3 regions of the Actinomadura graeca genome follow, and region 2 is predicted to be linked to each of the others. Evidence: predicted binding sites of a transcription regulator. Region 2 holds the regulator's gene; each other region holds the start of a gene.
The links. The regulator LexA, encoded in region 2, represses DNA repair genes until DNA is damaged. The targets are predictions, from matches to a motif close to TCGAACANNTGTTCGA.
Positions count from the first base shown of each region.

Region 1: AGRA3207_RS00730 (Rv2578c family radical SAM protein) is a predicted target of LexA. The motif match lies at 5,256-5,271, and genes of this name have one in related genera.
Region 3: AGRA3207_RS09495 (DUF6504 family protein) is a predicted target of LexA. The motif match lies at 3,425-3,440, and genes of this name have one in related genera.

Region 1 is NZ_CP059572.1:153,045-161,002, forward strand. Features, by position in the region: gene AGRA3207_RS00710 (NAD(P)H-binding protein) at 34-933, opposite strand; gene AGRA3207_RS00715 (EamA family transporter) at 936-1,937, opposite strand; gene AGRA3207_RS00720 (MarR family winged helix-turn-helix transcriptional regulator) at 2,030-2,608, shown strand; gene AGRA3207_RS00725 (aldo/keto reductase) at 3,016-4,035, shown strand; gene AGRA3207_RS00730 (Rv2578c family radical SAM protein) at 4,184-5,209, opposite strand; gene AGRA3207_RS00735 (glycoside hydrolase family 10-like protein) at 5,349-6,962, shown strand; gene AGRA3207_RS00740 (DUF3040 domain-containing protein) at 7,019-7,222, shown strand; gene AGRA3207_RS39685 (ATP-binding protein) at 7,787-7,958, shown strand, end outside.
Region 2 is NZ_CP059572.1:1,780,762-1,788,719, reverse strand. Features, by position in the region: gene AGRA3207_RS08280 (long-chain-fatty-acid--CoA ligase) at 1-820, opposite strand, end outside; gene AGRA3207_RS08275 (lytic polysaccharide monooxygenase auxiliary activity family 9 protein) at 1,116-1,724, opposite strand; gene AGRA3207_RS08270 (hypothetical protein) at 1,946-2,605, shown strand; gene leuS (leucine--tRNA ligase) at 2,849-5,317, shown strand; gene lexA (transcriptional repressor LexA) at 5,367-6,065, opposite strand; gene AGRA3207_RS08255 (LysM peptidoglycan-binding domain-containing protein) at 6,240-6,572, shown strand; gene nrdR (transcriptional regulator NrdR) at 7,668-7,958, shown strand, end outside.
Region 3 is NZ_CP059572.1:2,067,316-2,075,273, reverse strand. Features, by position in the region: gene AGRA3207_RS09515 (DUF4389 domain-containing protein) at 1-945, opposite strand, end outside; gene AGRA3207_RS09510 (quinone oxidoreductase family protein) at 1,019-1,981, opposite strand; gene AGRA3207_RS09505 (TetR family transcriptional regulator) at 2,071-2,757, opposite strand; gene AGRA3207_RS09500 (hypothetical protein) at 3,109-3,348, shown strand; gene AGRA3207_RS09495 (DUF6504 family protein) at 3,491-3,766, shown strand; gene AGRA3207_RS09490 (DNA polymerase III subunit alpha) at 3,757-7,110, shown strand; gene AGRA3207_RS09485 (DUF4328 domain-containing protein) at 7,079-7,759, opposite strand; gene AGRA3207_RS09480 (hypothetical protein) at 7,851-7,958, opposite strand, start outside.

The DNA.
Region 1 (7,958 bases), 1.6 Mb from region 2:
GCGCCGCCCGCCTTGCCTGCTACGCCTTGCCTGCTACGCCCCGCCCGCTGACGCCCCGCCGGGCGGCGCGAACGCGGCGGCGTGGTGGCGGGCGAAGTCGGCGACGTCGCGCGGGGGACGGCCGAGCAGCCCGGCGACCGTGCCGGTGGTGAGGTCCCCCCAGCCGCCGGCGTACGCCCGCGCGTACTCCTCCAGCATGTCCACGATCCACTCGGTGACGCCGAGCCCGAGCAGCGCGGCGCGCTTGACGTCGTCGCCGACCGCGCGGTAGGCGACCGGCCTGCCGAGCGCCGCGCCCAGCTCGGCGGCGGCCTCCCCGAACGTCAGCGAGCGCGGGCCGGTGAGGGTGTAGATCCGGCCGTGGTGGCGGTCCGGGGCGTCCAGGAGCACGCGGGCCGCGCAGTCGGCGACGTCGCGGACGTCGACCATGCCGATCCGCGCCGCGCCCATGTTCAGCGAGAACGTGCCCGTGGCGGCGATGTCGCCCGCCTCGCCCAGCAGGTTCTGCATGAACCAGTGCGGGCGCAGGATCGTCCAGCGCAGCCCGCACCGCTCGGTCTCGCGGTCGGCCAGCGCGTGCAGCCTGCCGCTGCGGTTCGGCGCGTCGTGCGCCGCGCCGACGGCCGACAGGCGCACGAGACGTTCCGCCCCGGCCCGCCGCGCGGCCCGCACGGCGCTCAGGGCGTACTCCGGGGCGCGCGGCCCGTTCGGGGTGAGCAGCCACACGTCCTGCACCCCCTCGAAGGCGGGCGGCAGGGACCGGGGGTCGCCGAGGTCGCCGACGACGACCTCGGCTCCCCGCTCGCGGGCGGCGGCGGCCGCGGACCCATCGCGCACGAGCGCGCGCAGCCCCACCCCCGTCCCTTCCAGCGCGCCCATCAGCGCGGTGGACACGGTCCCGGTGGCGCCGGTGATCAGAACGGTGCGCGGCATGGTCATTCTCCTTCGGGGGAGGCGGGGACACGGGCGGGACGACGGGCGAAGACGCGGGCGGGGCCCCGGGCGGGGAGGTGGGCGCGCAGGGCGCCGGGCGGCAGCTGCGCGGCGGCGATCGCGGCCAGCGCGAGCATGAAACCGGCCCCCTGCGGCGGCGTCAGGGACTCCCCGAGGAACAGCAGGCCCAGCAGCGCCGCGACCACGGGCGAGAGCAGGGGCAGGAACGACACCGCCACCACGGGCAGCCGGCCGATCCCGCGGAACCAGACCGGATAGGACAGCAGGGCGCCGACGGCCGACAGCCACGCGTAGCCGCCGGCCGCGCGCGCGTCCAGCGCCGGCGGGAGCCCCTCCAACGCCAGCGCGAACGGGACGAGCACCAGGCCGCCCGCGGTGAGCTGCCACCCGGCGATGGCCGCCGCGCCCGCGCCCTCCGGGCGGCCCCACCGCTTGGTCAGCACGATCCCGGCGGCCATCACGGCGGCCGCCGCGAGACCGGCCAGGACGCCCGGCGCGTCGAACGACGGCCCGCCGCGCAGGACGATCAACCCGACGCCCGCCACGCCCGCCAGGCCCCAGGCGAGCCGCCGCCGGGCGGGACGCTCGCCGAGCAGTGCGAACGCGAGACCGGCGACCAGCAGCGGCTGGACGGCGAACAGCGTCGCCGCGACCCCCCCGGGCAGCCGGTAGGCCGCCACGAACAGCAGCGCGAACAGCGCCCCGATGTTGAGGGTGCCGAGCAGCAGCGAGCGCCACAGCCACCGGCCGCGCGGCAGGCGGCGCGTGACGGCCAGCAGCACCAGCCCCGCCGGCAGCGCGCGGATCACGCCGGACACCAGCGGATGGCCGGGCGGGAGGAACTCGGTGGTCACCAGGTAGGTGGTGCCCCAGCTGACCGGCGCCGTCGCGGTCAGCGCCGTCGCGGCCAGGGCGCCCCCGACGGGACGCGGCGCCGGAACCGCCGGGGGAGCGGCCGGTGCGGGGGGAGACGCGGTACCCATCCTCACAACCTTTCAACATTGAAATGTTCAACGTTAAGGACCGTACGCCGGTGATAGCTTGGCGTCAAACAGTTCAACGCTGAGGAGTCCCCGTGGCACGCGACGCCGTCGACCTCGTCGTGGAGCAGTGGGCCCGCGCCCGCCCCGACCTCGACGCCTCCCCCATGGGGGTCCTCGGCCGCCTCTCCCGGCTGGCCCAGATCGTCGACCGCGAGCTCCAGGCGGCCTTCGCGGAGTTCGGGCTCAACCGGGGCGAGTTCGACGTCCTGGCCACCCTCCGGCGCGCCGGGCCGCGCGACGGCATGACCGCGGGCGGCCTGGCCCGGCACTCCATGGTGACCTCCGGTGCCGTCACCAACCGGCTCGACCGGCTCGTCGCCAAGGGCTACGTCACGCGCGAGGTCGACCCCGCCAACCGGCGCAGCGTCGTGGTCGCCCTCACCCCCGCCGGCCGCGAGCTCATCGACCGCGCCGTCGCCGCCCACCTCGACAACGAGCGGCGCATCCTCGCCGGGCTCGACCGCCACGGCCAGGACGGCCTCGCCGCGACCCTGCGCACCCTGCTCCTCAGCCTCGGCGACAAGGCCGACGACGCCGACGGGCCCGCCGAAGCGGCTGAGGCGGGGCAGGCGGGAGAGCAGGGCGGCGGAGGGACGGCCGCCAGGCGCTGAGCCCCCCGCGCCCCCTCGCTCCCGGCCTCCCGCCTCCGCGCGGCCGCGCCGCCGGGCCGCGGCGCACCCGCAGGCCCATGCCCGAGGGCCACAGATCCAGCGAAGCGGACCCTCGACGGCTACCTGCCGGGGGGGAGCGGAACCTGCGCTTCCAGGCCGAGCTGTACGGGGTGCCGCGGCCGGCCGCGTCCGGCCGCGGCGACCGCGACCACCCGGCTCCTGACCTTCGCCGTTGCTAAACGGGACATCGTCCCGTATCGTCGGATCCACAAACGGGACAAGGTCCCGTTTATTTCGGACGAGGGGGCGGCGCCGGGCGCGCGTGCCGGGCGCGCACCGCCTGCGATCGCCCGGCTCGTCCACCCGCTGCCAGTTCCGCAAGCCCGCCGCATTGGAGGAACACGCTCATGCAGTACCGCACCTTGGGCCGCACCGGTGTGCAGGTCGGCTCCCTCGCGCTCGGCGCGATGAACTTCGGCGGCATCGGCCGCACCACCCAGGACGAGGCCACCGCCCTCGTCGACGCCGCGCTGGAAGGCGGGATCAACCTCATCGACACCGCCGACATGTACGGGCGCGGCGAGTCCGAGGAGATGGTCGGCAAGGCCATCGCCGGACGCCGCGACGACATCGTGCTGGCCACCAAGGCGGGCATGCCGATGGGCGAGGACCGCAACCACCGGGGCGGCTCGCGCCGCTGGCTGGTCACCGCGCTGGAGGACAGCCTGCGCCGCCTCGGCGTCGACCACGTCGACCTCTACCAGATCCACCGGTGGGACCCCGGCGCCGGCGACGAGGAGACGCTGTCGGCACTGACCGACCTGCGCCGCGCGGGCAAGATCCGCTACTTCGGCTCCTCGACCTTCCCCGCCTACCGCCTCGTGCAGGCGCGGTGGGCCGCCCGCGAGCACCACCTGGGCGCCTATGCCACCGAGCAGCCCAGCTACTCGATCCTGCAGCGCGGCGTCGAGGCGCACGTCCTGCCCGTCGCGGGGCAGTACGGGCTGGGCGTGCTGGCGTGGAGCCCGCTGGCCTCCGGGTGGCTGTCGGGCGCGGTCCGCGCGGGCCGGGAGATCGCCACCCACCGGTCGGCGTTCATGCCCGAGCGCTTCGACCCCGCCGTCCCCGCCAACCGGGCACGGCTCGACGCCGTCGAGCGGCTGGCCGCGGTCGCCGACGCGGCCGGCCTGACCATGATTCAGCTCGCGCTCGGGTTCGTGACCGCGCACCCCGCCGTGACCTGCGCGATCATCGGCCCGCGCACGCCGGAGCACCTGCGCTCGCAGCTCGCCGCCGCCGGCACCGTGCTGCCCGCCGACGTCCTCGACGCGATCGACGCGATCGTCGCCCCCGGCACCGACCTCGCCCCGCACGAGAAGCACGACACCCCGCCCTCGCTGCTCGACCCGGCACTGCGCCGCCGCTGACCGCGGCCACCGGCGTCCGCGCGGGGCGACCCGGGGGCCACGGCGATCCGGGCCCCGCCCCCGGCGGACCGGGTCATGCGTCCGAGGACCGCGGGGCCCTGCTCTGGGCCGGGCGCCGCGCCCCCGCCCGGGCGGCGCCGGGCCCGGCTCAGAGCAGGGTCAGCTGCCGGGGGCCCGGCGGGGAAGCAGGCGGGGGAGCAGGCGGCGCGGCGTCCCGGTGCTGCGGGCCCGCGATGCCGTACCGGGCGGCCAGGTCACGGACCTGCGCGGCGATCCCGTCCTGGTACTCCCGCGGCGCGTAGGCGCCGCCGCGGTACAGCCGCGCGTAGGGGACGACCAGGTCGGGGCGGTGCCGGCGCAGCCACGCCTGGAACCACTCCCGCGCGCCGGGCCGCAGGTGCAGCGGGATCGGCGTCACCGACGTCGCGCCCGCCGCGGCGATCCGCCGCACCGCGTCCTCCAGCTGCGCGGGCGAGTCGGCCAGGTAGGGCAGGACGGGTCCCATGAGCACGCCGCAGCCGACGCCCGCGCCGTTGAGCGCCGCGCACACCTCCAGCCGCCGCCGCGGGGACGGTGTGCCCGGCTCCACCAGCCGCCACAGCGACTCGTCGGCGAACCCGACCGACACCGCCGCGCTCACCCTCGTCCGCCCGGCCGCCTGGCGCAGCAGCGGCAGGTCCCGCAGGATCAGCGACCCCTTCGTCAGGATCGAGAACGGGTTGGCGGCGTCGCGCAGCGCCGCCAGGATGCCCGGCATCAGCCGGTAGCGGCCCTCGGCCCGCTGGTAGCAGTCGACGTTGGTGCCCATCGCGATCGGCGCGCCCCGCCACCGGGGCGCCGCCAGCTCCGCCCGCACCCGCTCGGCGGCGTTGACCTTCACCACGATCCGCGAGTCGAAGTCGGCCCCGGCGTCCAGGTCCAGGTACTCGTGGGTCTTGCGCGCGAAGCAGTACACGCACGCGTGCGAGCAGCCCCGGTAAGGGTTGATCGTCCACTCGAACGGCACGCGGGAGGCGGCCGGCACCCGGTTGATGACCGTCCGGGCCCGCACCTCGTAGAAGGTCATGCCGCGGAACCCGGGCGTGTCGAACGTGCGTGCCACCGACCGCCGCTCGATCAATGGCAGCCCCGGCGCGGCCGCGTCCTCCGCCAGCCGCAGATGATCCCAGCGCACACCGCCTCCATCGAACACGTGATCGGCCTGACCTCGACTGACAGTATGGAACACATGTTCGAACGATGCAACGACGGCGGCGCCCCGGGATCGCCGTTCCGTGCGTGGCATCGCAACGGGTACGTAACAATGACTCGCTATGGCATGGCGAGTGAGGACGCGGATCAGGGTCACGGCGGCGGCGATGACCGCCACGCTGTCGGCGGGCGCGCTGGCCGGCTGCGGCGTGGCCGCGCTCGGCGGCACCGACGACGACCGCGCCGGGCGCGCGCCCGTCCCCGCGGGCGCGCGCGCGGAGTGCCCGGGCACGCCCGCCCCCCGCGACTCCAAGGCCCGGCAGGTGCGCGGCATGTGGATCGCCACCGTCGCCGGGATCGACTGGCCCAAGGACACCGCCCATCCCGCCGAGCGGCAGCGGGCCGAGTTCGTCAAGCTGCTCGACACCGCCAAGGCGATGAACATGAACGCGGTGTTCGTGCAGATCCGCCCCAACTCCGACGCGTTCTACCCCTCCCCGTACGAGCCGTGGTCGCAGTGGATCACCGGCACGCAGGGCAAGGACCCCGGCTACGACGTCCTGGCGTTCATGCTGAAGGAGGCGCACGAGCGCAACCTGGAGTTCCACGCCTGGTTCAACCCCTACCGCGTCAGCCGGCAGGGCGACCTGGACAAGCTCGCCCCCAACAGCCCCGCCCGCCAGCATCCCGACTGGGTCCGCAAGTACGGCAAGGGCCTGTGGTACGACCCGGGCCTGCCGCAGGTGCGGGACCTGACCACCCGCGCGGTGCTGGACGTCGTCCGCAAGTACGACATCGACGCCGTCCACTTCGACGACTACTTCTACCCCTACCCCGAGGACGGCGACTTCCCCGACGCCGCCACCTACAAGACCCACGGCGGCGGCCTGGGCAAGGCCGACTGGCGTCGCCGCAACGTCGACACCCTCGTGGAGTCGCTGTCGGACCAGATCCACCGCACCAAGCCGTGGGTGCGGTTCGGCATCAGCCCCTTCGGGGTGTGGCGCAACAAGAGCACCGACCCCGCCGGGTCGGCGACCCGCGCGCTGCAGAGCTACGACGACATCTACGCCGACACCCGCACCTGGATCCGCGAGGGCTGGCTCGACTACGTCACCCCGCAGCTGTACTGGCCGATCGGCGACGAGCGCGCCGACTACGCCACCCTCGCCGAGTGGTGGTCCCGGCAGGTCGAGGGCACCGGCGTGCAGCTGACCATCGGGCAGGCCGCCTACCGCGTCGGCCAGGACGACACCTGGAAGAAGCCCGCCGAGCTGTCGCGCCATCTCACCCTGAACGCCCGGCACCCCCAGGTGCGCGGCGACGTGTTCTTCAGCGCCACCGACATCGTCTCCGACCGGCGCGGGTTCGCCGACCGGCTGCGCCGCGACCACTACGCCGCCCCCGCGATCCCCCCGCCCGCCCGCGACGGCGCGGGCAAGGCGCCGCCGCCCGTCCAGGACGTCGCCGCGGGCGCCGACGGCGGTGGCGTGCGGGTGCGCTGGCGGCCCTCGGAGGGCGCGGCGTCCTACGCGGTGTACCGGGTGGGCGGCCGGCGGCCCGGCTGCGCCCCCGTCGACCCGTCCGCACTCGTGGCCGACGTCCGCGGCGGCGCCATCATCGACCCCTCCGCCAAGCCCGGCCGCACCTACACCTACTACGTCACCGCCCTCGACCGCCTCCACCACGAGAGCGCCCCGGCACGTGGCGCAACGGTTACCGCCACCGGGGGATAATGATCTTGCTCCGCGGGCAGGAACCAGACACCTGAACGCCCCCCGGAGGTACGAGCATGGCGCTGTCGATGGAGGAGCAGCGGATCCTCATGCAGATCGAGGTCCGCCTGAGCGAGGACGATCCGCGGCTGGCCCATCGCCTCTCCAGGCTCGGCGAGGACCGCACCGGACACCGCGTCCGCGTGGTCGCCGTCGTCGTGGTCACCGCGATCGTCGTCCTGGCCGCCGTCGGCGGCGCGGTCGCCGCCGCGATGTCCTAGCGGGACCCCCGCGCACCGGCACGCCCGCCGCGCCCCGGACGCGCCCGGTGAACGCCGAGGCCCCGGCGAGATCAGATCTCGCCGGGGCCTCGACGCTGAGGCCGGTGTGGTGGTCGCCTCACGGCGAAAGGCACAACGGAGCTCCAGCCCGGACGGACCGGCGGTATTCCCCGAAGGCGTTGTGTAGAGCCCGGGGGACACATGCCACACCGACGCCCCCCAGCCTAGCGGCAACCGCGCCGTGCTCCCTCCACCGGTCCCCGTGTGTCACGATCACCTCACCTGAGAGTGAGGCCCACCTTGACCCGTGCACCGACCCGGTGGGCGGTGCGTCCTCTTATCTAGACCGACGCGGGAAAAGAAGGGAACTGCCCTGGATCGACCGTGGGCGGTGCGCGGAGGCGCCGCCGCGGCCGGGTGCGACCACCCTGTCCGCCGCCGACACGGGGAACTGCCGGCGCGGCCAGATCTGCGGGCATCGCCCCATGCCGCGTCGTCTGCGGGGAAGAAGCCTGTTGAGGGCCGCTGACCTGCGGAAACCACCAGAGGTGAGGAGACGGGGCATTGGGAACGAAGGAACTCGGCATCGACGGGTCCATCGAAGGGTCCATCGACGAGATCGACGAGATCGACGAGATCGACAGAGAAGGCCACCACCGCGCGGTGTGGGAACTGGCCGCGGAGACCCGCGCGGCCTCACGCGCGCGGGCCCTCACGGACCGGACGCTGCGGGCGT
Region 2 (7,958 bases):
GCAGCGCCCAGTACATCGTCGGCACGCCCGCGAAGATGTTCACCTTCTCCCGGACCATCAGCTCGACGGCCTGCCGGGCGTCGAACCGCGGTTGCAGGACGAGCGTCGCGCGCCGGTAGAGGCCGACGTTCATCACGCACGTCTGCCCGAAGATGTGGAACAGCGGAAGCGTGACCAGCGAGGTGTCGTGCAGCGTCCGGTAGAAGAGCGTGTCGTCGACCATCGCGTTCATCAGCAGGTTGCCGTGGCTCAGCTCGGCGCCCTTCGGCTGCCCGGTCGTCCCGCTGGTGTAGATGATCACCGCGGTGTCGGTGGCCTCGGTCCGCGCCGTCGCGAAGGCGCCCGGCTGCCCGGACAGCGCCGCCCAGAACAGCTCGGCCCCCTCGATCGGGGACTCGGCCGCCGTGAGGCTCGCCGGCAGCAGGAAGAAGTGCTCGCACCCCTCGGCCTGCTCGAAGCCCGCGTGACCCATCTCGCCGAGCGGCAGCTCCGGCGTCCCCTCGAAGCAGAACAGCGCCTTCGCGCCGGAGTCCGCCAGGTGGTAGGCGATCTCCCGGGGCTTGAGCAGGACGTTCAGCGGGACGACCACCGCGCCCGCCTTCAGCGCCCCGAAGTAGACCATCGGGAAGTACGGAAGGTTCGGGCTCGACAGCGCCACCTTGTCGCCCGGTCCGATGCCCCGCGACACCAGCAGGTTCGCGACCTGGTTCGCGATCGAGTCGATGAAGGCGTAGGAGAGCCGGATGTCGCCGAACACCACGGCGTCCCGGTCCGGCGTCTCCCGGGCCGCGTCCTCGAGCAGCACGGACAGGTTGAGCATGGCACTCCTCGCGCGGGGTGGTTCGCCCGCCGGTTGTTACCGGCGAGTGTATGTACCGTTCCGCACATCCTGCTGTATGGGATACGCGCGCGCCAGCCCCGCGGGGGGCCTGTGACGTGCGATTCCGCGTGGGACTCCCGAGGGGCGGACGCGAGGGGTGACCGGTCAGTCGCTCAACCGGGCCGGGAAGGGCCGGGAGCACCGGCGCGCCGGGGGGCGCCGGCGACCGGGCGGGGGCGCGGCCCCGCCCGGTCACCGGCCGCGGGCGGAGAGCGGTGCCCGCGGGGGAGATGGCTCAGCCGAAGTCGACGTCCGAGCACTGGTAGAAGGCGTTGCCGGTGTCGGCGATGTCCCAGACGGCGACGATCAGGTGCCGGCCGTGCCGGGTGGGCAGCGTGCCGGGGTGGGACACCGTGCGGGGCGGCTGCTTGTTGCCGCCGTCGACGGTCAGGAACGGCTTCAGGTCCAGGGCCGCGCGGGTGACGGGCCGCTTGGAGTCCCAGCCGTCCTTGGTGATGAAGTACCGGAAGGACGAGGTGGAGTGCGGCGCGGTCAGCGTCCACGAGAACGTGAAGCTCTGGCCGCTGGTCAGGGACGTGGCGGGCCACGCGCCGTCGCGCTGGTCGTCCAGCGGGGCCCAGCGGGAGTCACCGGCGGCGCAGATCTTGCCGTCCGCGGGACCCGACTTCGGGAACCCCTGCGGGCCCTCGACGCTCTGCGGCTCGAACTGGACCTCGCCGCAGTCCTTCACCGTGCCCTGCTTGCAGTTCAGGGCGCGGCTGACGGGCGCGGTGGCGAAGCCGTGCGAGAGGGCGGGGGTGGCGACGACCACCGTGAGGCCGGCCGACGCGGCGGTGGCGAGGGCCAGGCTCCTCTTGCGGGGTAGACGGAATGTGCCGGGCATACGCGATCCTCCTGGGGGCGGGAATCTGGCGGGACGACCGGATCGGAGTCGGCGCCGCCGGGGCGGGAGCGTCTCGGGAAGGACGACCTCCAGTATTGATAGGAAACCTTCCTATTTACCAAGAGCTTCGAGCATGTCCGACCCTACGTCAAGACTTCACTTTTCTGACCGGATCCGGCCCCGCGGACCGGGCTCCCGGCCCGCGCCGCTGGGGGCCCGGCATGCCCGTTACGATGTGCCGCCTCACCGAGAAAGGGCGCGCGATCTTGATCATCTTCGGCTGGCGGGTGGTCTTCTTCACCCTGACCAGGGGAATCTTCCACTGTCCCGACTGCGGCGGGGACCGTGACTACCGCCGGCGCCAGGGACGCAACTTCTTCACCCTGTTCTTCATCCCGGTCATCCCGCTGACGAAGGCGGGCGGCGAGTTCGTCGAGTGCGACACCTGCCATGGCCGATGGAATCCCGGGATCCTGGAGATACCGACGACGGCGCAGCTCGCCCGCATGCCCGCGATGCTGCTGCGCATGGCCATCGCCCAGGTGCTGCGCTCCGGGGACTACACCCACGTGGGCGCCCGCGCCCGCGCCGTCACCGTCGTGCGCCAGGCCGGTGACACCTCCTACGACGAGGGCGCGCTGAACGCCGACCTCGGCCGCCCCTTCGACGAGGTCCGCGCCGAGATGGGACGGGCGTCCTCCGCGCTGGCCCCCGAGGCGAGGGAGAGCATCCTGCGCGCCGCCGCCGAGATCGCCCTGATCGACGGCCCCCTCAGCGTCTCGGAGGAGGAGACCCTGTCGGCCGTGGGCTCCGACCTCGGCCTCACCCACGTCCAGGTGACCGGCGTCGTCTCCCTCGCCCGCCAGTCGTCCGGGCACTGATCGTCCTGGATCGACGTCCGGGGGACCGGCCGTCCGGGCCGCAGCCGTCCGGGTACCGACCGGCAAAGGCGCGGCGGGAGGGCTTGCGGTTGCGCTACGCTTGCTGTATGCCAGCCAGGCTGCTCCTTGAACGACCACGTTGACGAACTGACGTCAGCGTGGTGGCCCCTCCTGTGCGAGGGGCCGTTTCATGTCGGCGGGCGGTCTGGCGACCCTCTTGAGCAGAATGCGGAGCCTGGAAGCGTGAGCAGCGACGAGCATTACGACCCACGGGCGGTTCAGGACAAGTGGCAGGCCCGCTGGGCGGAGCTCGACCCGTTCAAGGCCGTGGAGGACGACGACGGCCGGGAGCGGCGCTACGCGCTGGACATGTTCCCCTACCCCAGCGGTGACCTGCACATGGGTCACGCCGAGGCGTTCGCGATCGGCGACGTCGTCGCGCGCTACTGGTTCCAGCGCGGGTACAACGTCCTGCACCCCATCGGCTGGGACTCCTTCGGCCTGCCCGCCGAGAACGCCGCGATCAAGCGCGACTCCCACCCCGCCGAGTGGACGTACGCCAACATCGACACGCAGGCGGCGTCGTTCCGCCGGTACGCGCCGTCCTTCGACTGGTCGCGGCGGCTGCACACCTCCGACCCCGAGTACTACAAGTGGACGCAGTGGCTGTTCCTGCGCCTGTACGACCGGGGCCTGGCCTACCGCAAGGGCGGCCACGTCAACTGGTGCCCCAAGGACCAGACCGTCCTGGCCAACGAGCAGGTCGTCGGCGGGCACTGCGAGCGCTGCGGCACGCTGGTCGAGAAGCGCGTCCTGACCCAGTGGTACTTCAAGATCACCGACTACGCCGACCGGCTGCTGGACGACATGGAGCAGCTGGAGGGCAAGTGGCCCGAGCGCGTCCTGCTGATGCAGCGCAACTGGATCGGCCGCTCCACCGGCGCCGACGTCGACTTCGTGATCGAGGGGCGGGACGAGCCCGTCACCGTCTACACCACCCGCCCCGACACCCTGTACGGCGCGACGTTCATGGTCGTCGCCGCCGACGCCGCCCTGGCGGAGGAGGTCTGCGCCCCCGACCAGCGCGCCGCGTTCGAGGCCTACCGCGAGGAGGTCTCCCGCGAGAGCGAGATCGAGCGGCTGTCCGCCGAGCGTGAGAAGACCGGCGTGTTCCTGGGCCGGTACGCGGTCAACCCGGTGAACGGGGAGCGGCTGCCGGTCTGGGCGTCCGACTACGTCCTGGCCGAGTACGGGCACGGCGCGATCATGGCGGTGCCCGCGCACGACCAGCGCGACCTGGACTTCGCGCTGAAGTTCGGCCTGCCCGTCCGGGTCGTGGTCGAGACCGGGCAGGCCGACCCGGCCGAGACCGGCGTCGCCACCCCCGGCGACGGCGCGATCGTCAACTCCGGCCCCATCGACGGGCTGGTGAAGGCCGACGCCATCGCCCGGATCGTCGAGATCCTGGAGGAGCACGGCACCGGCCGCGCCTCCGTCAACTTCCGCCTGCGCGACTGGCTGGTCTCCCGCCAGCGGTTCTGGGGCTGCCCGATCCCGATCGTCCACTGTGAGGCGTGCGGGGAGGTCCCCGTCCCCGACGAGCAGCTGCCGGTGACGCTGCCCGAGGGGCTGCGCGGCGCCGACCTGGCGCCCAAGGGCACCTCGCCGCTGGCCGCCGCGTCGGCCTGGGCGGACGTCGAGTGCCCCAAGTGCGGCGGCGCCGCCAGGCGCGACACCGACACCATGGACACCTTCGTCGACTCGTCCTGGTACTACTACCGCTACTGCTCCCCGGGCTACGAGGACGGCCCGTTCGACACCGAGCAGGTCCGCAAGTGGATGCCGGTCGACCAGTACACCGGCGGCGTCGAGCACGCCATCCTGCACCTGCTGTACAGCCGGTTCTTCACCAAGGTCCTGTACGACATGGGCCTGGTCGGCTTCACCGAGCCGTTCAACCGGCTGCTGAACCAGGGGCAGGTGATCCTGAACGGCAGCGGTATGTCCAAGTCCACCGGGAACCTGGTCGACCTGGGCGAGCAGATCGGCGAGTTCGGCGTGGACGTCGTCCGGCTGGCGATGCTGTTCTCCGGGCCGCCGGAGGACGACATCGACTGGGCGGACGTGTCCCCGCACGGCATGTCCAAGTTCCTGGCCCGCGTCCACCGGATCGCCGCCGAGGTCGCCTCGCCGCCCGGAACCGACCCCGCGTCCGGCTCCACCACGCTGCGGCGCGCCACCGCCCGCGCCGTCGACGAGGCCACCAAGCTGGTCGAGGCGCAGCGCTTCAACGTCGCCATCGCGCGGATCATGGAGCTGGTCACCGCGACCCGCAAGGCCATCGACTCCGGGCCCGGCGCCGCCGACCCCGCCGTCCGCGAGGCCGCCGAGGCGATGGCGGTGCTGCTGTCGCTGTTCGCCCCCTACACCGCCGACGAGACGTGGGAGCTGCTGGGACGCACCGCGCCGGTGATCCGCGCGGGCTGGCCGTCGGCCGACCCCGCGCTGCTGGTGGAGGAGTCGGTCACCTGCGTCGTCCAGGTCGCGGGCAAGGTCCGCGACCGGCTCGACGTCGCGCCCGGCATCGCCGGCGAGGAGCTGGAACGGCTGGCCCTGGCCTCCGCCAGGGTCCAGGAGGCCCTGGGCGGCGCCGAGATCGCCAAGATCATCGTGCGTGCGCCCAAGATCGTCAACATCGTGCCCAAGCGCTAGCGCCGGGGCGGCCGCCGGTCCACCGGCGGCCGCCTCCGCGGCGCGTGCGTCACATCTTGCGGAGCACCGCCACGACCCGGCCGAGCACCGACGCCTCGTCGCCGGGGATCGGCTCGTAGGCGGGGTTCTGCGGCATCAGCCAGATGTGGCCGTCCTTGCGCTTGAAGGTCTTGACCGTCGCCTCGCCGTCGATCATGGCGGCGACGATGTCGCCCTGCTCGGCCACCGGCTGCTGCCGGACGACGACCCAGTCGCCGTCGGCGATCGCGGCCTCGATCATCGAGTCCCCGGTGACCTTCAGCAGGAAGTGCGTGCCCTCGCCCACGAGCTGCTTGGGCAGCGTGAACACGTCCTCGACGGCCTCCTCGGCCAGGATCGGCCCACCGGCGGCGATCCGGCCGACGAGCGGCACGTAGGCGGGCGCGGGCTGCGTCGGGGACCGCTGGCCGCCGACCGCGTCGAAGGAGTCGGGCTCCGTGCGCACGGGGGTCGCCCCGGGCACCCGCACCTCGACCGCCCGCGGGCGGTTGGGGTCGCGCCGCAGGAAACCCTTGCGCTGGAGCGCCCGGAGCTGGTGCGACACGCTGGAGGTGCTGGTCAGACCCACCGCCTCGCCGATCTCGCGCATCGAGGGCGGGTATCCGCGGCGCTGGACCGAGTCGCGGATCACCTCCAGCACCATGCGCTGCCGCTGCGTCAGCCCCGTCTCGTCCATGGGCCCGTCGGGCAGCTCCCGGACCTTGCTCATCGCTCGTCGCCTCCCGGGCGCCTCGATCCGTCACTCCTCGTCATGTGACGTTATCGCGTCCGGACGGGATGATCAAACAATTGTTCGAAGATGTACTCGCGTTTTGTCGTCGGTCTGCGGTAGAACTTCGTACAGGCGTTCGATCGAAAATCCATTCGACGTCGGGAGGGCGAGATGTCCGGTTCGGCCCATGAACACGCGCCGCTGCGGTTGACGCGGCGTGGTCGCGCGGTCGTCGTCTGCCTCGCCGCCGCCATCATCCTGCCGCTCCTCTGGCTCACGGTCGGCCCCGGGGCCCTGGCCGGCGGACGGGACGCCCGTCCCGGCCCTTCGGGACCGGGGGAGACGGTCGTCGTGGGCCCCGGCGAGACGCTCTGGGAGATCGCCTCCGCCTCCGACCCCGACGCCGACCCCCGCCTCGTCGTCCAGCGCATCATCGACCTCAACGGCCTCGGTGGCGACCCCACCGTCCAACCCGGCCAACGGCTACGCCTCCCCGCGCGCTGACCCGCCCGGACCGCCCCACTCCGAGCCTCATACCGCCGCCCATCCCACGCCAGACGTCACCGCTACGCCACCCAACACCACACGCCTCTGCCCAAGGCTCCCGCGCCTCCGCCCGAGGCCCCGCGCCGCCGCCGGGCCTTGCGCCCCCCGCCCGGGGGCCGCGCGCCTCCGCGTAAGGGCCGCGCGCCTCTGCCTGAGAGTCTTGCGTCTTCTGCATGGGGACTGCGCGTCTCCGCCTGAGGGCCGCGCGCCGCCGCCGGGCCTCGTTCCCCCCCGTCGGGGGTTGCGCGCCTCTGCCTGAGGCTCCCGCGCTTCCGCCTGATGACCGTGCGCCTCTGCCTGAGGGTCTTGCGTCTTCTGCATGGGTGCTGCGCGTCTCCGCCTGAGGGCCGCGCGCCGCCGCCGGGCCTTGCGTCCCCCCGCTCGGGGCCCGCGCGCCTTCGCGGGAGAGGCGCGCAGCCGCCGAGCCTCGCGCCCCCGCTTGGGGCCGCGCGTCTCCATCTGAGGGCCCCGCGTCTCTGCCTGAGGCTCCCGCGTCTCTGCCTGAGGATCTTGCGTCTCTGCCTGGGGACTGCGCGCCTCCGTCTGAGGGCCCCGCGCCTCCGCCGGGCCTGGCGCCCCCCGCCCGGGGGGCCGCGCGCCTCCGCCGGGGCCTGCGCCCGTCCGCATGAGGCCCGCGCATCTCCGCCGGGCCTCGTCCCCCCGCCTGGGGCAGCGCGCCTCCGCCGGGCCTTGCGCCTTGTGCGGTGCCGTCTGATACCACCCGCCGCGGCTTCCGGGTTTTGTGGAGGCCGCGAGTTACGCCCAGTCCCGCCCGTCTCGTCGGCTGCCGCGGACCTGGGGTGTCCAGGCCGGGCGCGGGTCCGCTCACGAGGCCGCGACACGCCCGGAGCAAGATCATTGAGATGCCCGTGCGGGCGGGACGGACGTGGGCGATGTGACGCGGGTCAACGTCCGAGGTCCCCCGGCAGGTTGCGTACGCCTGCGCGTCCCCGTACGGTTGACCACAACATCTAGTAGTGACACCGATGTACTTCACCTATATATGGCGCTGTTCATCGGTGGACGTGATTACGGTCAGGGAGGGGATTACGCGTGCACTGCCCGTTCTGCCGCAACCCTGACACCAAAGTGATCGACAGTCGTTCGACCGATGACGGGGGCGCCATTCGGCGCCGCCGGTCGTGCGCGGAATGCGGCAAGCGATTCACGACGCAGGAGAATGTGCTCGTGATGGTGGCCAAGCGAAGCGGGGTCACCGAGCCGTTCTCCCGGGAAAAGATCATCGCCGGGGTGCGCAGGGCCTGCCAGGGCCGCCCGGTCGACGAGGATGCGCTCGCGAAGCTGGGTCAGCGGGTCGAAGAGGCGATCAGATCGTCCGGATCC
Region 3 (7,958 bases), 290 kb from region 2:
GACGGCGGGCCTCGGCGGGGGGACGCTCGCGGTGATGTCCGGCCGGGGCGGGGCCTTCGCCTTGCCGTTCCCGGGACCGTGCCATGTCGCGGAGAGCGCCTCCGCGACCCGCTCGGGGTCGGCCTCCTCCTGCCCGACGAGCCGGGCCAGCAGGTCCCGCGCGGACGGGCGGGCGGCGGGGTCCTTGGTGAGGGCGGCCGCGACGATCGCGCGGAGCCGGGCGTCGAGGCCGTCCAGGTCCGGCTCGGCGGAGCCGATGAGCTCGAACGTCTCCGAGACCGACCGTCCCTGGAACGGTGGATGGCCCGTTCCCGCGTAGGCGACGACGCAGCCCCAGGAGAACACGTCCGACGCCTGCTCGACCGGCCCGCCGCGCAGGACCTCCGGCGCGATGTAGGCGGGGGTGCCGACGAACTGGCCGGTCCTGGTCGGGCCGTCGGGGGCGTCCAGCGCGCGGGCGATGCCGAAGTCGATGACGCGCGGGCCGGTGGACGACAGCAGCACGTTGGACGGCTTGAGGTCGCGGTGGACGATCCCGGCGCCGTGGATCGCGGCGAGCGCGGTGGCGACGCCGACCGCGAGGCCCTCCAGGTCCGAGCCCGGCAGCGGCCCCCGGTCGCGGACGGCCTTCTCCAGGCTCGGCCCGTCGATGTACTCGGTGACGATGTAGGGCGGGTCCTGGTCGAGCCCGGCGTCCAGGACGGGCGCCGTGCAGAACCGGTGGACGCGGCGGGCGGCGGTGACCTCGCGGCGGAACCGGGCGAGGAACGCCGGCTCGCCGGACAGCTCCCTGTTCACCACCTTCACCGCGACGCGGCGGCCGGTGGGCTCGGCCCCGAGGTACACCGTTCCCATGCCGCCGCGGCCGAGCCGGCCGAGCAGGCGGTAGGGCCCCAGGACGCGGGGTTCGTCGTGCTCGAGCGGTCCGGCGGCATACGTCGTCATGAGGGCTCGGGCTCCTTGGTGATCGTCTCTCCCGCGTCCAGCCTAAGCGGAGGCGGACGCCGGAGAACGCCGATCACGGGACGAGCAGGAGCTTGCCCGTCGTCCTCCGCGCCTCCAGATCGGCGTAGGCGGTGCCGGCCTCGGCCAGGTCGTACCGGTGCCCGACGTGGACGCGCACGGCTCCGCCGGCGACCCATCCGTACACCTCGGACGCGCGCCGCAGCAGCTCACCGCGGTCGGCGATGTGGTGCACCAGGCTCGGCCGCGCCAGGTACACCGAGCCGGCGGCGTTGAGGCGCTGCGGGTCGAACGCCGCCACCGGGCCGCCCGCCGCCCCGTACAGCGCGAGGGTCCCGCGCGGCCGCAGGCTCGCCAGGCTCCCGTCGAACGTCGGCGCGCCGACCCCGTCGTACACGGCGGCGACGCCCTCGCCTCCGGTCAGTTCCCGGACCCGGTCGGAGAAGCCGTCGTAGCCGAGCACGTCGTCGGCGCCGGCGTCCCGCGCGAGCTTCTCCTTCTCCGGCGTGGACGCCGTCCCGATGACCCGGGCGCCGAGGTTCTTCGCGACCTGGGTGAGCAGCAGGCCCATCCCGCCCGCCGCCGCGTGCACGAGGACGGTGTCGCCGGGCCGGATCTCGTACGTCGCATGGGTCAGGTAGTGCGCGGTCGCCCCCTGAAGGAGGGTGGCCGCCGCGTCCTCCAGGTCCACCCCGTCCGGGACGGGCACGACGCTCGCGGCGGGGATCGCGGCCCGCTCCGCGTGGGCGCCCTGGACGTTGACCCAGGCGACGCGGTCGCCCACGGAGAACTCCTCGACGCCCTCTCCGAGGGCCGCGACCGTCCCGGCCGCCTCGACGCCCGGGACGTAGGGAAGCGGCTGCTGGTACACGCCGGTCCGGAAGTACACGTCGACGAAGTTGACGCCGCTCGCCGCGACGTCGATCAGCACCTCGCCGGGCCCGGGCGCGGGGTCCGGGCGCTCGCCCGCCTTCAGGACCTCCGGCCCGCCGTTCTCGGTGACGACGATCGCTCGCATTTCCAACTCCTCCAGTCGGGATTACCAGTCGGCAACCGCGCGGCCGGGCACCCTATTCCTGTCCCTGATCCCTCGATTCCCGCCGCGGCTCAGACCCAGTCGCGCATCGTCTCGCGGGCGAGTGCGACGGTCTCCTCGACCAGCGCCGCGACCATCTCCGGGTCCCAGATGTCCTGCCGGGCGCAGTCCTCGAACGCGACGCGCGCCGCCGCCGAGTGGAAGGCGACGACGATCTGGGGGCGCAGGTCCCGCCGGGGGTCGACGCCCTCGCGGCGGGCGATCTCGGCGGCCTGCGCCCGCTCGGACGCCGAGGAGCGCGCCACCTGCGCGGCCTGCAGCGCGGGCGTCGCCTCGATCACCCGCCGGATCCGCCGGAACCGGGCGCTGTCCTCGGGGTCGCTGTCGGCGATCGTCCGCAGCACCACCCGCAGCGACTCGAACAGCGCGGTGAACGGCCGCTCGCCGGGCGGGCGCGACGCGAGCGCCTCCTCCAGCACCTTGTCGTACTCGCCCAGGAACGCGGTGACGACGTCCTCCTTGGTGGCGAAGTAGCGGAAGAACGTCCGCTGCGACACCTCCACGGCCGCCACGATCTCGTCGATCGTCGTCTCCTCGTACCCCTGGGCGAGGAACAGCTCCAGGGCGGCGTCGATCAGCGCGAGCCGCGTCCGCTGCTTCTTGCGCTCGCGCAGCCCGGCCAGTGCGCGGCCGGGCGGCTGCGGGACGGGCCCGCCCTCCGCCGAACCTGGGACGTCGCCGGAGGGGGCGGCGGTCATCGAGGTCTCCTTCGACTTCTCGCGGGGACGCGGCTCGGGGCCCGTCTCACAGAGGCTTCTATCACGGAACCCCTTCCATATCCGGACGTTTCCACACCATGTGGATCATCGATTGGCGCCACCGGGCGCGGCGCGTCGTCCCCGCCTTCCCGGTCCAGTCCCGCCCACCCGGGAAAACGCCTGCGGACTCTGCGGGTTTCCGCTGCGCAGGCGCGGTTCTCGGGTCATGCTGGACCTCTGGTCACCAGTTGTCGCCGCGTGATCGCCCATGGTCATGCACGGCGGCCCCGACCCCGGTGCTGAGGCGGCTGATCGAAGGTGTCTGTAGTCGGTGGGCGCGATACCCCGGAGGTGCGCAGGCGCCACCTCGCGGCGCTCGCGTACGAGGTCGAGGCGCGCGGTCTCTCCTGGCGGTTCGCCGGTCCCGGCGAGTCGGTCCTGACCGTGCTCGTCCCGCGGACGAGCCGGCAGGTCATGGTGGTGGCGACCCCCGTCGGCGACGGCTGGTCCTACCTGTGGCCGGGCGGCGGCATGGCCGACGTCGCCGACGTCCCCCTGGTGGCGGACCAGCTCGCCCGTCTCCTGGGCTGACGTCTCCCGGGCCGGCGTCTCCCGGGCCGGCGGATCGGCCTTGCCTCCCCGTCCGGGGCTTCCCTAGACTCTCGATGCGAACGTATGTTCGAGCTTGGTTCCGCATGTCTTCCCCCGTGCGGTGAACGCGAGGGGGAGGCAGATGACGCGGGTCTTCGGCGATCCGGTGGACGTGTGGGTGAGCGACGGGCGTCCCGTCCGGTTCGTCTGGCGCGGCCGGCTCCACACCGTGCGGCGGGTGCTGGAGCACTGGGTCACGACCCGGGACTGGTGGCGGGAGCGGCATCCCGACGGCGAGGCCACCGGCGAGCGCGAGTTCTGGCGGGTCGAGGCGGGCCCGGACCGGGAGATCGGGGTGTACGAGCTGCGCTATGACGCGGCGTCCGAAACCTGGCTCCTTTCCCGGGTATGGGACTAATTGTGCACCTTCATGTCGCTTCGGGGTATTCGCTCAGGTACGGGGTGGCGTCGCCCGCCGCCCTGGCCGGGCGCGCCGCGGAGCTGGGCATGCGGACCCTGGCGCTGACCGACCGGGACGGCCTCTACGGCGCCGTCCAGCACGTCCAGGCGTGCCGGGACGCGGGGCTCGGAGCCGTCGTGGGTGCCGATCTCGGCCCGCTCCCCGGTGGCGGGCGGGTCGTGGCGCTGGCCCGGGGGCGGTCCGGGTGGCGGTCACTGTGCCGGCTGGTCACGGCGGCGCACGCGGCGGGGGAGCGGGGCCGTCCGGCGATCACGCGGGACATGGTCGGCGCGCACGCCGAAGGGCTCGTGGTGCTGCTCGGGCCCGCGTCCGACGTGGGCCGGGCCGTCGCGGAGGGCCGGCCCGGCGAGGCCGCCCGGCGGCTGGCCGCCTGGCGCGCGGCGGCCGAGTGCGCGATCGAGATCGTCGACCACGGCGCCGACGACGGGCGCCGGGCCGCGCGGATGCTCGCCCTGGCCCGCGCCGCCGGTATGCCCGCGGTGCTCGGCAACGCCGTCCGCTATCTGGAACCCGCCGACCACGCGGTCGCGCGGGTGCTGGACGCGACGCGCAGGCGCCGTCTCCCCGCCGGGGAGGACCGGACCGGGCAGGCGTATCTGAAGTCGGTGCCCGAGATGCGCAGGGCCGCCGAACGGGGCTGCGGCGACGAGGCGGACACGCTGCTCGCCGCGACGCGGCGGCTGTCCGAACGCTGCGTCCTAGACCGCCGCGACCTCGGCATGGACGCCGTGCACCTGCCCGAGGTCGAGGGCGACCCCTACGCCCGGCTCGCCGCCCGCTGCGGGGAGGGCCTGGCCCGGCGCGGGCTCGCGGGGTCGCGGACGGCGGCGGAACGGCTCACCGCCGAGCTCGGCGTGATCGCCCGCAAGGGCCTGGCCGCCTATTTCCTGACGGTCGCCGACGCCGCCGCGCTGATCCGGGGGCGCGGCATCCGCTGCGCGATCCGCGGCTCCGGCGCGGGCAGCCTGGTCAACCACCTGCTCGGCATCGGCGACCTCGACCCGCTCCGGCACGGCCTCCTCATGGAACGGTTCCTCGCCGACAGCCGCGAGGGGCTACCCGACATCGACCTGGACGTGGAGTCGGCGCGGCGGCCGGAGGCGTACGAGGCGCTGTTCGCCCGGTACGGCGCGGACGCCACCGCGTGCGTGTCGATGATGGAGACCTACCGGGCGCGCAGCGCCATCCGCGACGTCGGCAACGCCGCGGGCCTGCCGCCGCGGGAGATCGACGCGATCGCCAAGGCGTTCCCGCGGATCAGGGCGAGCCAGATCCGCGCCGCGCTGGAGGATCTGCCGGAGCTGCGGCAGAGCAACCTGGCGCGGGGGCGGCTGGAGGAGATGTTCCGTGTCGCCGAGCGGCTGGACGGGGTGCCCCGCCACATCGCGATGCACCCGTGCGGCGTCCTGCTGTCGAACGCGACGCTCCGCGACCGGACGCCGGTCGAGACCAGCGCGCTCGGGTTCCCGATGAGCCAGTTCGGCAAGGACGACGTCGAGGCGATGGGGCTGCTCAAGCTCGACGTCATCGGGGTGCGGATGCAGTCGGCGATGGCGCACGCGGTCGCCGAGGTCGCGCGGACGACGGGGAGCGGGATCGACCTGGAGGCCGTCCCGCGCGACGACCCGGCGACGTTCGGGCTGATCCGCACGTCCCGCACGCTCGGCTGCTTCCAGATCGAGTCGCCCGGGCAGCGGGAGCTGATCGGCCGCCTCCAGCCGCGCGACCTGGACGACCTCGTCCTCGACATCTCCCTGTTCCGCCCCGGGCCCGTCAACTCCGACATGGTCGGCCCGTTCCTGGAGGCGCGCGCGGGGACGCGCGAACCCGGGTACCCGCATCCCGACCTGGAACCCGTGCTGCGGGAGACCCTCGGCGTGGTGGTCTTCCACGAGCAGGTGCTGCGGATCTTCGACGTGATGACGGGCTGCGGGCCCTCCCGCGCTGAGGCGGCGCGGCGGAGCCTGAACGACGAGCGGGGCCAGGCCGTGGTCGGCGCGTGGTTCCGCGCGCGGGCCCTCGCGCGCGGCTACGGCGAGGACGCCGTCGAGCGGGTCTGGCGGACCCTGACCGCGTTCGGCGCGTTCGGGTTCTGCAAGGCGCACGCCGCGTCGTTCGCGCTGCCCACCTACCAGTCGGCGTGGCTGAAGCGGCACCACACCGCCGCGTTCTACGCCGGGGTCCTCACCCACGACCCCGGCATGTACCCCAAACGCGTCATCCTCGACGACGCCCGCCACTTCGGCGTCCCGATCCTGCCCCTGGACGTCAACCGGTCCGCGGCGGCGTGGCACGCCGAGCCGGTCTCGGAGGGCGGGCCGTCCGGCATCCGGGTCGCGCTGGGCGAGGTCAGGGGCATCAGCGACGCGGAGGTCGGGCGCATCGTGGACGGGCGTCCCTTCACGTCGCTGTCCGACTTCTGGCGCCGAGCCCGGGTGTCGCGGCCGACCGCCGAGCGCCTCGTCCTGGCCGGGGCGTTCGACGGGCTGTACCGGACGCCGCCGGTGCCGCGCCGCGACCTGCTCTGCCAGGTCGGCGCGCTCCACCGCGCCGCCCGCCGCGCCGCCGCCCGCGACGTCGCCGAGGGGCAGCTCCCCCTCGGCGGGCCGGACCTCGCCGAGCGCGTCCCCGCGGGCGGCCTGCCGCCGATGACGGCCGCCGAGGTCGTCGAGGCGGAGCTGGACGTCCTCGGCCTGGACGTGAGCCGGCACGTCCTGCGGTTCTACGACGCGTTCCTCGACGACCTCGGCGTCGTCCGCGCCGCGGCGCTGCCGGGCCGCCGGGGCGGGAGCGAGGTGCTGGTCGCGGGGGTCACGGTCGCGACGCAGACCCCGGAGGTCCGGTCGGGGCAGCGCGTCATCTTCGTGACGCTGGACGACGCGACCGGCCCCGTCGACCTGGCGTTCTTCGAGTCGGTGCAGGAGAGGTGCGCCGCGACCGTGTTCGGCTCCCCGCTGCTGGTGGCCCGCGGCCGCGTCCGCCGCGCCGGCGCGCACGCCGTCTCCCTCACCGCCACCGCGTGCTGGGACCTGACGACCCTGAACGGGCTGTGGCGCGACGGCGGCCTGGACGCCGTGCACGCCGAGATGGCCCGCCCGGGCCCGCCGAGCCGGCCGGTGGGCCGCCGGATCGTCCAGCCCACCGGCTTCGCCATGTCCCCGTACTCGGTGTCCACCGGGGGGCGGCCCCCCGATCCCCCGGACGCGTGGCACGGCTGTCCTCGCTCCGCTAGAAACCCACCCGGGGCGGCTAGGGGTTGCGGCCCACCTGGAGGCGGGTGATCTGGAAGACGGTGGCCATGCACATGGCGGCGGCCAGGGCCTGGAAGGCGGCGGCGGCCACGCCCATGTGCACGTCGAAACGCGCCTCGGCGAGGGTCTCGACGCTGCCCGCGGCGAACACGCGGGCGAGCAGGAGGCCGAGGAGGACCGACGCCCACCAGCCCGCGACGACGAGGGCCGCCGCCTGGCGCTCGGCCGTCCGGTACCGGCCACTGTTGACCCAGATCTCGTAGACCAGACGCGGCGGCAGCCACAGGTTGACGATCGGGCAGAGCCAGCCGAACACCACCCAGGCGCGGTGGTGGCGGTGCGGGCCGGGGGACTGCCCGTAGGCGCGCCACAGCCAGCCGAGGTACAGCAGCCCGGTGACGGCGGCCATGATCGCGCAGATCAGGAAGACGTCGGTGTAGGGCGCGAGGGCCCTGCCGGTGGCGTCGGGATCGTAGGTGTCGTGCGTCTCCCCGCGCAGCGGATGGGCCATGCGGAGCAGGCTGATCCCCGAGCCGAGCGCGATGAACGCGTTGAAGCCGAGCAGCATGAACACGGCCACGCCGACGGCGCGGAAGTCGCGGCGCCGGGCCCACGCGCCGCACGCCGGGCACCGGGCGACCTCGGTCGGGATGATGTCGCCGCACAGCGCACACGGCATGATCCACCTCCGCGCCTTGGTCCCGTGTTTCTTCGGATACTACGTACGTTTGACTTGTCCCGCCCAGGGAGGGTTCGCACGTCCGCCGGGTTCATCCCAGGATGAGGCGGCCCGCGAGGAGTGTCGCGGCGGCGGTGACGGCGGCCCAGGCCGCCAGCCGCCCGAGGCCGCCCGTCGCGAGCAGCCGCTCGGGGCGCAG